DNA from 2 places in the Alicyclobacillus sp. SO9 genome. Region 2 is predicted to be linked to the other one. Evidence: riboswitches for the same ligand, from Rfam matches in the RefSeq annotation. Region 2 holds a riboswitch; the other holds the start of a gene.
What was found. A riboswitch is a leader RNA that binds a small molecule or an ion and turns the genes downstream of it on or off. The one in region 2 is predicted to bind cyclic di-AMP.
Positions count from the first base shown of each region.

Region 1: linked by a shared signal. The riboswitch ahead of GI364_RS24770 (APC family permease) and the one ahead of GI364_RS20275 (TrkH family potassium uptake protein) in region 2 are both predicted to bind cyclic di-AMP.

Region 1 is NZ_CP066340.1:82,146-85,960, reverse strand. Features, by position in the region: gene GI364_RS24770 (APC family permease) at 20-1,927, opposite strand; cyclic di-AMP (ydaO/yuaA leader) riboswitch at 2,021-2,149, opposite strand; gene GI364_RS24765 (hypothetical protein) at 2,398-2,787, shown strand; gene ytaF (sporulation membrane protein YtaF) at 2,916-3,533, opposite strand.
Region 2 is NZ_CP066339.1:4,340,124-4,350,453, forward strand. Features, by position in the region: gene GI364_RS20255 (InlB B-repeat-containing protein) at 1-417, opposite strand, end outside; gene GI364_RS20260 (APC family permease) at 926-2,230, opposite strand; gene GI364_RS20265 (SGNH/GDSL hydrolase family protein) at 2,578-3,417, shown strand; gene GI364_RS20270 (diguanylate cyclase domain-containing protein) at 3,398-4,681, opposite strand; gene GI364_RS20275 (TrkH family potassium uptake protein) at 4,766-6,082, opposite strand; cyclic di-AMP (ydaO/yuaA leader) riboswitch at 6,170-6,318, opposite strand; gene GI364_RS20280 (hypothetical protein) at 6,504-6,971, opposite strand; gene GI364_RS20285 (cold-shock protein) at 7,455-7,649, shown strand; gene GI364_RS20290 (cold-inducible protein YdjO-related protein) at 7,724-7,972, shown strand; gene GI364_RS20295 (Delta(5) desaturase DesA) at 8,110-9,192, shown strand; gene GI364_RS20300 (aldo/keto reductase) at 9,420-10,330, opposite strand, start outside.

The sequences.
Region 1 (3,815 bases), on a different replicon from region 2:
GTGTTCGCCACAAATGAAACTAGCGGTGTAAATGATACGGTAAAGTCGTAACAACAACCTCCTTGTGACGCAACATCCAGGCACGGAGAAGAAGCGAAGTCTGCGAATGTAATGCATAATGCCACCATCTTTTGGGGACAAACTGACCGATGAGCAACTGTACATGGTCGGGTTTCCCTCCCTCATAATTTTCCAACCGCCGAATAAACTTTGACAAAGGATAGAGCAGAGAGCGGTATTCACTTTTGACAGTGACAAGTCTGCAGGGTTCTCCCCATTCCTTCCATTTCTTCTCCATCTTTTCAATGGATTCATCATCAAACCCAATGTATAGCGCAATAACGTCTTGAGTTGTACTTTGAGCAAACGAAATGGTATCAACGACCACACGATGGACTCCTGAAACAAGAACAACTGACAGAACATGATGTTTTTGAGGATGAACCTGATTAAGATCGATTCGAAGTTCATTTGCAACTTCGTCGTAATGCCGTCGAATCTTGGACGCCAAAAATATCAAGACCGGTAGTACAACCAGCACAATCCAAGCCCCAGTCGTGAACTTGGTTACGGCAAAAATAATGGCGACCACAGTTGTAACCGCGGCGCCAAAGGCGTTAATGGTTGCTTTGATGTACCATAAATTCCCTTTCACACGAAGCCATCTGATGGTCAAGCCAGACTGAGCGACTGTAAACGCGACAAATACACCGATTGCATAAAGCGGGATCAGAGCATTCGTCTGCGCATGAAACAGCTCGATCAATAAGGCTGCTAGTGCTGCCAGGACAACCATACCGTTTGAGTATCCCAATTTATCGCCGCGGATGGTGAGTGATCGTGGCAAAAATCGGTCCATCGCTACTAGAGCTGCAAGCTGTGGAAATCCTGTAAATGTCGAATTGGCGGCCAAAATAAGAACCACAAAAGTAAAGACAATGATGATTTGATAAATCAATCCATGCCCGAAGTACAACCCAGCTAACTGAGAGAGCATTGTATTGTTGGGGTTGACTGAAATTCCTTTTACGTACAATTGATAGGCAAATCCAAGTAACGTGAATGCTGTAACCAATCCGAGAACCACATAAGCTTTAATTGCTCCCGTTTTGCCCTCCCTGAAAACCGGAACTCCGTTCGATATTGTCTCAATACCAGTCAGTGCCGAACACGCAGAACTAAATGCTCGAAGCAAAAGCATCAGGCTAAGTCCGAGCGGAATCGTCCCGAAGGGTGGTGTAACAGGTTGGACAAATCCATGATGAGTTTCATCTACAAATCCAGCCCCAATTAGGAAGAGCATACATCCTGCGAAGATCATCGTCGGGTAAGCAAAAACCTTTGAGGACTCCGAGACCCCACGTAAGTTGACCAACAAGATGATGAACACACAAACCACCGACAACAGAGTTTCGTGCCCAGATAGGATTGGATACGAAGAAGCCATCGTCTGGATGCCGGATGACACCGAAACGGCGACGGTCAGTACATAGTCAACAAGCAATGCACTTGCCGCAATCAGGGATATCAAAGGTTTCTTAAAATTGTCCTTGCCTATGGCATAGGCACCACCACCATTTGGATAGGCAATGACACCCATTATGTACGATGTAATTAGAATTGCGAGCAGGATCACGGTTGATGCTGTGATCGGGATAATCATCCACTTTACATTTGGGCCCAATGGCTCCAATTCGGTGATGCCGGCCTCGGGTCCATACGCCACAGATGAGTATAAATCGGCAGCGAGAATTGGGAGTGCAATGAGCCAGTTCAGCTTGGTATGGGATTGATACAGTTCCCGTGTCCTCATCGGACGACCGACGAGTATGCGCTTTACGTTTCCAAAATTGAATAAGGCAAATGCCAGCGCAATAGTTGCAATTGAGATGACAACTGGATGAATCCAGAGAGCTTGCTTGTACATGATGAAAATGTCTCCCTCCATTTCCTTCTTGGGTATTATTGGTCTGTGGATGCATTTTAAACTAAAAACACAAAACGACCCCAGAGGGGTCAAAAAACCGCTCCTGCAACGCCGACGAAGTTAGCTGACGGGTTCGGGTGGCAAGAATCATCACCCGTCCAAATTGGATTCACCCCGATAAATGGTTCCTCCGCTCCACACAGGATTAGGCGTGTATATAACATGTCATGGACACAATTTAAATCTCGCTAGACAAAACATCAATGACTACACGCGTTGGTAAATCCGCTTTCATGCATGGTTTTCTAAGGTTTTTAAAAACTATTCAATAAATCCCTTGCGGAATCTCTTTAAATCCCTTGTTTAATGTAAATCGTCAACAATCACTGTTTGTTCACATGAGTTCAATGTAGTCCACTGTTGATGCATTAGGTCACCGTTCCATAAGATGTCATCGTGAGGTGATATGTGTGAAAGATCATAATGCTTGTGTGGAATTGGAGCTCCAAGTCAGGCGGGCACTCGGTTGGTACGGTCGATTCGGATTGGGTGGCATAGCAGATGCTGATTTTATTGAGAATGGTGGTACATATACAGCTGTAGTGGCAGCACTGGCACCGCATTATGTGCGTGCGACCATAGAAACACAGAAACGCATCAGTCAGATCATTAAGGAATGTGCCCATTTGCAGCATAAGATTACCGACGACAATGTTGAGGTTATTCGCCAATGCCGACGGTTGCGGAAGGATTCAAAAATGAGGCATGCTCCCTTCTTGAGGGGCGCATCTCGAAGAGAGACGTGCTACTGTATGGTTATACGCCGTTCGAAGCAAAGGGACTGTTGCAGAACTGGTTAGCGCCGCAAGGACTGCGTCTAATTAGCATCACAATGGTTAACCGCAACAGCATAGTTTGAAATCAGGAGATGACACAACGAAAGCCTGCAGGAATGGCAGCCTTTTTTGCGAATGGGCGGGATATCTGATCAATTAAACATTTCGATAAAGCCAAGTACAATTAACAAAACACCTGCAATTAATGGGGCATATTTACCGAAGAACCTTCCTAACACATTTTTACCAATGGAGTATCCGAGGATAATTGTCAATATACTTATGAGAAATGTTGAGATTACGGTGAGAAAAATATTGACTCCTGTGATACTTGCAGCGATTCCAGTCCCTAAATTGTTAAATGTTAATCCTAACGCCAACATAAACGCTTCTTTCGCATCAATATGACCCGATTTATCGACATCTGAGCGTTCTGCGTACTCAACCATATGAGAAAGATCTTTTAATGCTAGTTCTCTTGCATTGGTGTTATGTATTAGTTTTATAAGGCTTTGTATGACAAAATAAATACCCACAACCACAATAATTGCAGCACCTAAAACATTTGATACTGATTGTGGCATGAATTTTGCAATATACGAACCGGCTGACATCGATAAAAAGGTCCCGGTTGTTGTTACAACCGCAATGATAAAGTTTGCAATGATTCCTATCCTGATTTTCTTTATTCCATAAGCAGTACCGACAACTACATTGTCAAGATTGGAGGATATACTGAACAATAATGCTGACAAAAGAAGCATTAACATTAAATTGCCTCCTTGCATAATGGACGCACGACCACAATGATTCCCTTACATTTCAGCACTGTCATACTATGCGCAGCGAAGGAAATCGGTCCGAATTCTGATTCGGATTACGCGGGCGTAAGTCAGACGACCCCTCGATGCAAGTTATGCATACACATACAGGCGCTGAATTTCATCGGTTGTTGCTCTCGAGCAGACCAATAAGGGTTCCGTTTAGAAGTCCATATTGAACCGCCAAAATAGCATTTTTATGTTGATATCTCGACTGTACATGAGGTACAA
Region 2 (10,330 bases):
CCCACTCGCTCGCTCCAAAATGATGTTGTTGCCCGCGTTGGTCACAAACAGGTCTCCTGCGCTGTCCACGGCTATGCCGTCAGGCGAAGAAAACGCCCCACCATTGCTAATATTCATCCAGGTCGTGCTCCCACTCGCTCGCTCCGAAATGGTGCCACTACCCGAGTTGGCCACAAACAGGTCTCCCGCACTGTCCATGGCTATCCCTTCAGGCGAAGAAAACGCCCCCCCGTTGGTGACATTCACCCAAGTCCCTGTAGTGGCCGCAAGCGCCCGGGTATTTTGCATTGGCACCAGTGTCAACCATGAGAGAGGGGTCATGACAATGAAGGCAATCAGTGACTTTCTTAAACGGTTGCGCTCACCTCTGGCTTCCAGCGGCATCTTCTTTTTTCTTGACCCATGTTTTTTCCCCACGAATACCTTTTCCCCTTTTCCCTACATGCGGCGATAGCCGGTCGAATGCGCACGCACAATACAATCCAAGCAGCGCCCTTCTATGCTGACTGCGCTAACTTTCTATGTCTGACTGCGCCAACTTCCTATGTCTGACTGCGCTAACTTTCTATGTCTGAGTGCACTAATTCTCTATGTCTGCCTGTCCTAAAACGCATGCACTCATCCAGACTTCGCCCCATTTGATATACCTGCTAGACTGAACATTTCCGCCGTCAACCTACATTGTTTACGAAGTCTACCGATTGACCCCGCAGAATCGATGTCATTATACAAAACCGCCTCTAAACAAATTCTCAACAAAAAATCGCCATGTCAGGCCCGCAATGTTGTGATACAAGCGTTTACCCTGCCAAGACGACAATTGTCTTAGTGAAATTTTCTATTTGAAGACCAATAATGCTGTCATTATTTGCGGCCCCAGTTGATATCAGAGTTGCGAGTAAAAACAACCGTAAACTCCTAGGTGTCAATCGTTTTTTATGCCTGACTTTGGTTCGGTTCCCAAAGAGTTGTGTCTATGTGTCCGCCATACTATATACGTCACACAGGTAATACCAACGATTAAAGGGATGGATAATGCCGTTCCTACAAAAGGATACGCAACCAGGCAAAGTCCGAAAGCAATTCCAGCAGCTGCCTTGCCCACCCTCGATTTCAGTAGTTTAACACCAGCCGCCGTACCGAGAATATAGGTGGCGATTCCAAGCGAGTTCGGCACATAAACCAACTCACTCATACTCAGATTGAAGACATACGTGACGACGAGTCCAGCACCAGCCAACACCCCAACCAATAAGACCGCCCTTTGTGGTGTCGACCTCTGCTCATTAACGTGATTTAACCACGCCGGCGCTAACATTTCATGCGACAATGAGTAAGCAAGTCGGCTAATGCTTGCCACAAACGCATTTGTAGTACCCAGACAAATCACAAGGGCAATGACCGCCGTGACCGCGGCACTCTTCCCGCCCATAGTGGTTTGCCTAACCTGTGCCAAGGATGCCGTGTTCATCGCTTGAGCCATCGTTTGCTGACCCACCTCATAGGAATGTGTCCCAACTACGGCTAAGGCGATTCCGAAGTAAAGTGTGCCTACAATCATGACTGCACCCCATGTAGCTCGCGTTACATCCCGCTTTGGATAGTGAAACTCTGGCGCAAGACTGGCAATGGCCTCCCAACCGAAGAATGACCAGAAGATAAGCATGGCGGCACTGCCAACGGGCCGAAGATGAAAATTGGAAAACTGAGGAGACAAATCACTGGCGTGCATAGATGGAATCGCAAAGACAATCGTTGTCAATAAAACCACAACAATTAATCCGCTTGTCGCTAATTGCAACTTGCCACTTGTCTTTAACCCAAGGTAGTTACTGATAATCGAACCAAGCAATAAGACTGCCGCAATCAGAAAGGCATTACCTGTCGGAAGTCGAAAAACGAAAGTCACGTAGATACCACCTGTAAGCGGTACGATAAACTGTCCAGCGGACGCGGCAATGAAATAAAACCAACCTACGATTGCACCTGAGTATCGGCCGAAAGCCTCTCCAACAAAAGTTGACACTCCCCCTGCACTGGGATACTCCCGAGCCAAAAACGCAAAGGTATAGGCAAGCGGAATACTGAGCAGTATCATTCCTCCCCAAGCAAACAACGCATTCGACCCGGCTAATCCTGCCGTCATCCCCGGCAAGATAAGAATTCCTGAGCCGATGACCGCACCAACATACAGTGCCACGCCTTGCCAGACAGAAATTGACGTTTTCAACGTGTACTGTCACCTCCAATCTTTTTGTATCACGCAGTCAAACCTGCCGACTTCTGTAATCTTGCTTTCATATTTGTAGATGTTCAGACCCATTAGGTCAAAGAATATGAATGAGTTGTACAACGATTCCCATTAACCCCAATGAGACCAAATGTGCGCAAAACGCCATTGATGCGCACCTATAGGCCACTTGGTTGCCAAACGGTATACACTCCAAGCATCTGGCGAACATTAAACTACAACACTACAACGCTGGACTTTGTTGCACACGTGTGACTTGAAAGCAGTTTTAGAGCTAGCTAGTCTTCTCATCAACCCGACACTAACATTTCTACTGAGGTGACAAATTGAAAAAATCCAAGGGGCTTCATGCAGTGGCCAAACAAGCGGTGGTATCAATGACAGTCATGGGAACGCTAATATACTGTTTCCTCATATTGGGACACACTGCAGCAGCGCAAAGTGCACTCCCAGGGAAATCGCACCCAAACCAAACTCCGGCATTGACAGAGAATGCAGAGACTAGTAGTCCATCGCTGAAACCAGTCCACACCAAGACCGTCAATTGTCCACTTAACGTACTCGTTGTCGGCGCCTCCACGGCACACGGTTGGCATGATACAAAGGGGAACGGGTATCTAGCAAGGGCATTTGATACTTTGACATCGACAGAAGGCGTGGCATATCGAGTAGTAGACAAAGCCATTCCTGGAGCAAGAATTGCAGAGGTATCACCGAGGTATACAGGGTGGTTGAGGCAGTATCACCCGAATGTTGTGGTCATTTCATGGGGGCTCATTAATGATCTCAAAGCAAGAACGCCTTACACTTCCTTTCTATATGACTTACAGAACGAAATCGATAAAGCGTTGCAAGCTAATGCAAAAGTGTTTGTCATAACACCGCCCATCTCAAGATACTCTTACACAGATTTTGCTGCTCAACAGGAGGAACTGACCCGTGCAGAGATTCACTTGGTGCAAAGACTGCAAAATCCAGACGTCGTGTCTATTGATTTGTTTGAACAGATGAAAAACACAATTGCTTCAAGCAACGTCCCCTATCAACAATACTGTGCATCAGACAGTGCACATCCCAATACACGCGGGCACATTCTTGCCGGAAGATTATTAACGGCCGATCTCGCTAACATATACGACACAAAACCTACGGATGACCACCGATGAACCGCGTGGAATACGCACACTGCGTGTGTTGCCCACTTTGAAAACGTTCAATGAGGCGTTTTCGTTTCATTTTGTAAAGGTCACGGTCTGCTCTATTGATGAGTTCATGTAGTGTTTCGCCGTTTCTATGGTAGGCAAGGCCATAGCTCACTCGCATTTCAATTTGATTCGTGCCAAAGTTCCATGCTTGATTGAGTTTCGTTAACAAGTCATTTACAATACGATGGAGTTCCCTTTCATCTTGCTCAAGTTCGAATAAGATCAGAAACTCGTCGCCGCCCATTCGAGCAACGGTATCGGTCTCCCTCACAGTCTGTTCAATGACACGCCCTATCTTCTTCAAGACTTGATCTCCTACTTCATGCCCCAGCGTATCATTAATCTGTTTAAAGTCATCGCAATCTAGACTCATCACAACCAATTGATGTTCGTTGAATGTATCGCCAGTGTTAGCTTCTTGCCAATTACTCAATTTCTTTTCTGCAGACGCAATGAAATATCGTCGATTTGGAAGGCCTGTCAAGACATCGTGATAGGCCCATTCTTCTAACAGTTGCTGTCTATCGTATTGCATCGTTACGTCTCTTAGTGATACCTGTGTGCAATGTTTTCCCTGGAAGAGAACTGGATTTGGAGAGACTGTAACCCATAGGACTTCGTCTTCCACAATAATTTTAATATCGACTGCATCTACTTCCTCACCCATATAGCAACGTTTCGTGCGTTCCTGCATTAAGTCTACAAAATCTTCATGAATGAAATCAAAAATATGAGAATCCAGTAAATCAGACGGTTGCTTGGCTTTTAATAGTTCAGCACAAGCCTGATTCATATAAATGATAGCACCATGATGATGGATAAACACCGGTTCTGCAGTGCGTTCAATCACACTGTGTATAGCCTTTTGTCCTGTTATATCATGCATCACCGCAATCAGGCCATGAGGTCGTTCCTCGTCATAACGGACAGGTTTACAGTTGATAGATAATTGAATTGCACACCCGTCCTTAGTCATGTGTGTATCCTCAGTGCTTTCCACAGTTTCTAAGTTGACCAGTGCCTTGCGTAAGGTGCTCTTGTCGTCGGAGATAAATGGTAAAACATCCATTCCGTTCAGTTCTTGAAGAGTCCATCCGTACAATTGATGAAAAGCTTCATTGACATGTAGGGCCTGTCCCTCGTGATTGAGCAGAATTACCGCATCCGGTGTCACAGCAGTTGCTTGATTGAATAAGGACTTATAGTCGAAAGTTAGGTCTCTCATCATATCCCCCCTACAAACCAGGTTCCACCTTTCAGGATATAAAGATGCTGTTACTATTCTATCAAATGTCCCATCTGTCTGGCTTTAGCCGACAAATATGCGTTCCTTGACCCGTTTGACTTTGGATGGTCCCTTTCTGCGTAACATCCCTACCAAAACAGTCAAAATCCCGACTCGTCCGATGAACATCGTTACAATTAATACCCACTTCACGGGAGCATGAACGATACTTGTTATTCCCGTAGACAATCCTACGGTGCCAAAAGCGGATACTTCTTCAAAAATGATTCGGATAATATTAATATGCGGCTCAAGAGCGGCATCAATGAGGGTGGCCGTGGTAATGACGCCGCTTGCCAGAAAGAAAATCAGCAACGCTTTTTGATTTACTTCCCAAGGGACAGACCGTCGTCCAACATGGATTTCTGCATCTCCCCTGGCATTGGTCCAGGCGGACTTCATAAGAATAAAGAATGTTGTTGTTTTAATTCCACCGCCTGTTGAGCCCGGAGATGCGCCAATAAACATAAAGATGGCAATAATGAACCAAGTGACTTCTTTCATCTTACTAATAGAAATAGAATCAAACCCGGCAGTCCTTGTCGTCACAGATGTGAACCAAGAATTAAGCAATTTCCCACCCCATGACAAATGGCTCATAGAGTGACTTCCTTCAAAGAACAGCATGAGAAACGTCCCCACAACGAGAAGAAAGCCGGTCATCGCGAGGACGATTTTTGTATGTAGTGAGAACTTGCGAGTATGCGGAAAATTATAGAGTTCCGTCAAAACGATGAAGCCGAGCCCGCCAAGAATGATAAGGATGCTTGTTAACAAAATCACAAATGGATCTCCTGAGAAACCTTCAAGGGAATTCCCCCATAAGTCAAAACCTGCATTATTAAAAGCTGAGATAGCATGAAAACAGCTAAAGCCGATGGCTCGCAGCCAGGAGTAGTGATAAATGAAATGGAACCATAACGCGAAAAGCACCGCGGCTGCCCCTTCAATGACAAAACTAAAATGCAAGATGCTCTTAATGAGGCGAACAGACCCTCTGACACCAAAGTTTCGGTCTTCTGCAATGAGTATGCGATCGCGTAACGAGATCTTTCGCCCCAAAGCCAAATAGATAGACGTTGTGATGAGCGTCATACCTGCCCCGCCTATTTGCATCAAGACTGCAATAATGATTTTCCCGAAGACCGTCCATGTGGTGGCTGTCGTTACAGTACTGAGTCCTGTTACACACAATGCACTCATGGAGGTAAAGAACGAGTCCGTAAAGCTGACACCTGTATGTCGAGACCACGGAAGTAAAAGCAGCAAGGAACCGACCAGCGCAATGGTTAGATACCCGATTGCGATTCTCTGCGGCGGACTAAAACGAAATGTGTTCAAAGCCGTAAACCTCCACAATGAAATCCGTTACTACAACACATTTTCCTCAGAAAAAGACAAAACGACCCTTCAGGGGTCGCTCTCAGACCTCTCCCGCTGCAATGCTTACGAAGTTAGCTGACGGGTTCGGGTGGCAAGAGAGAACTTCACCCTACTAGTTCACAGACCAGATTCACCCCAAAAATATGGACCCTCCGTTCCCAAACGCTGCGTTCAGGATTCAGCATATAGATTTTCAAATGCATGGCTACGATTCTACTCCACTCACATAAACTTTCAAGACTTAAATATAACTTCGGTTCTACGGCCGCTGAGGCTTCATATAAGAGGACACCTGAAAGTTTTACAGGCTGACCTTCGAGAACCTTGACTGTGCGGAGAAGGGACAACAGTGCGTAAAACACTGCGAGACAGAGGGAGTTCAAGTGATCTTTCGACTTAAAACGTGAATTAACTTGCTGATAAGCAGAACATTGACAATCCATGAATACAACATGAGCAGTATGATGAAAGCGTGGGCTTCTCCCAAGACCTTTGGATATCCATATCCTGTAATCAGAATCAGTGCATTGCCGAGTGCGTCCGCGTTCGAATATGAATGATGGTGAAATGAGCTGGGATACAAATAGGAAATATACATTAACGTAACAGCTTCCGAAAAGATGAGTGAGACCAAGGATGTAAATCCATAAATAAAGATGCCAAGTATTGTTTTTATGCGACGTTTATAGGTAAAATCAAAAAGCATTAGCCCTGACACAAAAAGGAAGAAAACAGATACTATAGAGTTGAATATCAGATAGTGCGGCTTTGTAAAGAACAGCGTTCCTGCTTCACTACACAGAACCACCACGATGATGAGTACGTGAACGGTATTTCTCCAGTTCAATCAACGACCTCCACGTATGTACAGTATACCGACGTCCCTGTCCTCTGCACGTTCAAGTAAATATCCCGTTTTGCGTTTATGGAAACGACTCAAAGATGATGTCACTTTATCTTTTCCTCTTCAATGTTTTTACATACGGTCCAAAGGCATCCACAGACGTGAATCGAGGCTACCACATGGTGCCGGCAGTTGACTTCGTTGCACCAGCACTGTGTTGTGCCCCATGGCAAAGCCATGGGGACCTTTGTCTGACTCAAGCAGCGATTAGGTACGAGGAAAATAACTGAGTGAAAATTCATACTGTTCATTTGACATTTCGGGTATTAATGTTAACATAAAACTATGTTCACAAGCCATCGTGGTATGTATAACATACTGAGCCGTTCTTTTCGCGCTTCATTATGTGGGGCAGAATTGAACGGCTTTATATTTATACAAAATGAACAAATATTGTTCTCAATTAACACAACAGGAGGAATTCTTTTGAATCAAGGTACAGTAAAGTGGTTTAACTCAGAAAAAGGCTTTGGATTCATTGCAGTTGAAGGCGGAGAAGATGTATTTGTACACTTCAGCGCAATACAAGGCGACGGCTACAAGTCCCTTGAAGAAGGTCAACGTGTAACGTTTGATATTGTTCAGGGACAAAAAGGCGCACAGGCAGCGAATGTAGCATAAGTAAGCAAGTCATCATGAACAGACGGGACCGTCCCTTTAGACATTATTTTGATATCTTTAGGGAGGTCCCTTTCATGTGCCTCGTCTCTTTTGAAGCCTTGAGTGCATCGACTTACAGCAGACACAGAGGAGGTATCTTAGTGAGTTACTTTAACAATAGGAGAAAGCCATCTTCTGAATACGTGTACGCTGACACCGTGATCTGGCAGTGTTCGAGGTGTAATTGTTGGTCCAGAAAAGAGTTTATTTACGTTGATGACCCAAGTTGCCCTATGTGTAAAAGTAAGATGAATCAAGAAGCAAAATTGATTCGTGTAGACTAACATACATTGGCTGATAAGATTTCACTGTTATGCTAAATCAATTTGGGTCTTTTGCTTGCATATCCTACTTCCCCTTCTGAATATCCCTAGGTCAAAATATTAGGAAGCACGGTTATTTTACAAAAAAAGAGAGGAAGATGATTATAAATAAACACCAAGAGCGTGACAATTGGAATAAAGATATTGCTCGTTTTCAAAAAGCGGACACAAGGAAGAGTTTGTGGCAACTTGTCAATACCATCGTACCTTTTTTGGGACTGTGGTGGCTAGCTTATCTGAGTCTGTCTGTTTCAATCTGGATTACGATGGGCCTCGTCGTTTTGACCTCTGGATTCTTTATGCGGATCTTTATCATATTTCATGACTGTTGCCACCATTCTTTCTTTAAGAGTCGAAAGGCGAATGAGATTGTCGGGATCATAACGGGTGTCCTGACCTTTTTTCCGTATCACCAGTGGAAGTATGAACATTCGGTTCATCACGCAACCAGTGGTAATTTGACACGAAGAGGTACGGGCGATATGTGGACGATGACAGTGAATGAGTATACGGAAGCACCCCCGTTTCTGCGAATAGTTTATCGACTTTATCGAAATCCCTTTGTGATGTTCGGATTGGGACCACTTCACCTGTTTCTGAATCAATACAGGTTTAACAGGAAAGGAGCCGGAAGGAAGGAACGTATTAACACTCATGTAACTACTTTTACGCTCGCTGGAATCTTAGGTGTTCTTTGCTTGATATTGGGTTGGAAAGGTGTGCTTCTCGTCGAAGGACCAATTCTTTACCTATCAGGCATGATAGGTATCTGGTTGTTTTATGTCCAACACCAATTTGAACACACATATTTTGAGAAGGCAGAGAATTGGAGCTATGTTAGTGCAGCCCTACAAGGTAGTTCCTTCTATAAATTGCCGAAAGTATTGCAATGGATGACAGGAAATATCGGGTTTCATCACGTTCACCATTTAGGACCCAGAGTACCGAATTACAGTCTGCAGCATGCTCACGAAAACCTCCAATTTCTACAAAATGTCCCGGGTGTTAGCTTGCTTTCTAGTTTACGTTCCCTCCGTTACCGTCTTTGGGACGAGAATAACAATAGGTTTGTGGGATTCAAGGAGATTGAAAGAGCTAATCCTAATACGAAAGCAAATCTCGCTTTCAAAACTGCCTTGTTAATTCGTACGCTGCTAAAAAAGTCCAAAATTCAGCACTGACAAATAGATTAACCATCCTTGTGAAGGGTTAGTTCTTTAGTACGTTTTCTAGGTATTAGAGTCGACCTCCACAGAAGAAGGATGTTACTGCTGGAGCATAAAGTCCAAAGTGTGACGGTGTAAGCTGTCCCAAAAGTGATTATGTTCAACAGGGTGCGATACAAAAGCGGACACCATTAGTATGTCCGCTCGGCAGCAGAAATGTAATCTCAGTACTTGTTCACTGGTTATTTACCCACTCGATTTGCATAATCCGTCGGATAACGGTCTCCCGAAATCTCAATTTTGGAAAGTGCCTCATTTAAATCGCTAAGTTCTTCGGAAGACAGTACAATGTCCGTCGACCCGATATTTTGTTCCAGGCGTTCCATTTTACGCGTTCCGGGAATTGGAACAATCCATGGCTTTTGCGCAAGCACCCACGCGAGTGCGATTTGAGCAGGTGTGGCGTTTTTCGCCACAGCAATTTTCTTTACCAAGTCGACTAACACCTGATTTGCCTCGATATTCTCCGGCTTAAAGCGCGGCACAATGCTACGGAAGTCGGAATTGGCGAATGTTGCATTCTTATCAATTGTACCGGTAAGGAAACCTTTGCCGAGTGGACTGAACGGAACAAATCCAATTCCTAGCTCCTCAAGAGTCGGTAACAGTTCTTCCTCCGGATTTCTCCACATCATTGAGTATTCGCTTTGAATCGCCGTCACTGGAAGAACAGCGTGTGCACGACGAATCGTTTGCACCCCTGCCTCGGAAAGCCCCCAGTGCTTAATCTTGCCTTCTTGTACGAGATTCTGTACTGTTCCCGCAACTTCTTCAATAGGTACAGTTGGGTCGACACGATGTTGATAATATAGGTCAATAGCTTCGACATTCAGGCGCTTAAGGGACCCTTCGACGGATTGACGAATGCGATCTGGCTTGCTGTCCAGTACCTGCTTGCCCTCTACCATTTGGATGCCAAATTTGGTCGCGATGACTACCTGATCCTTGAAAGGTGTGAGGGCTTCTCCAACGAGTTCCTCATTCACATATGGTCCGTAAACTTCGGCAGTGTCGAAGAAGGTAACACCGCGATCAACCGCTGCATGAATCAACGATATCATTTGCTTCTTATCTGATGCTGGACCATACCCAT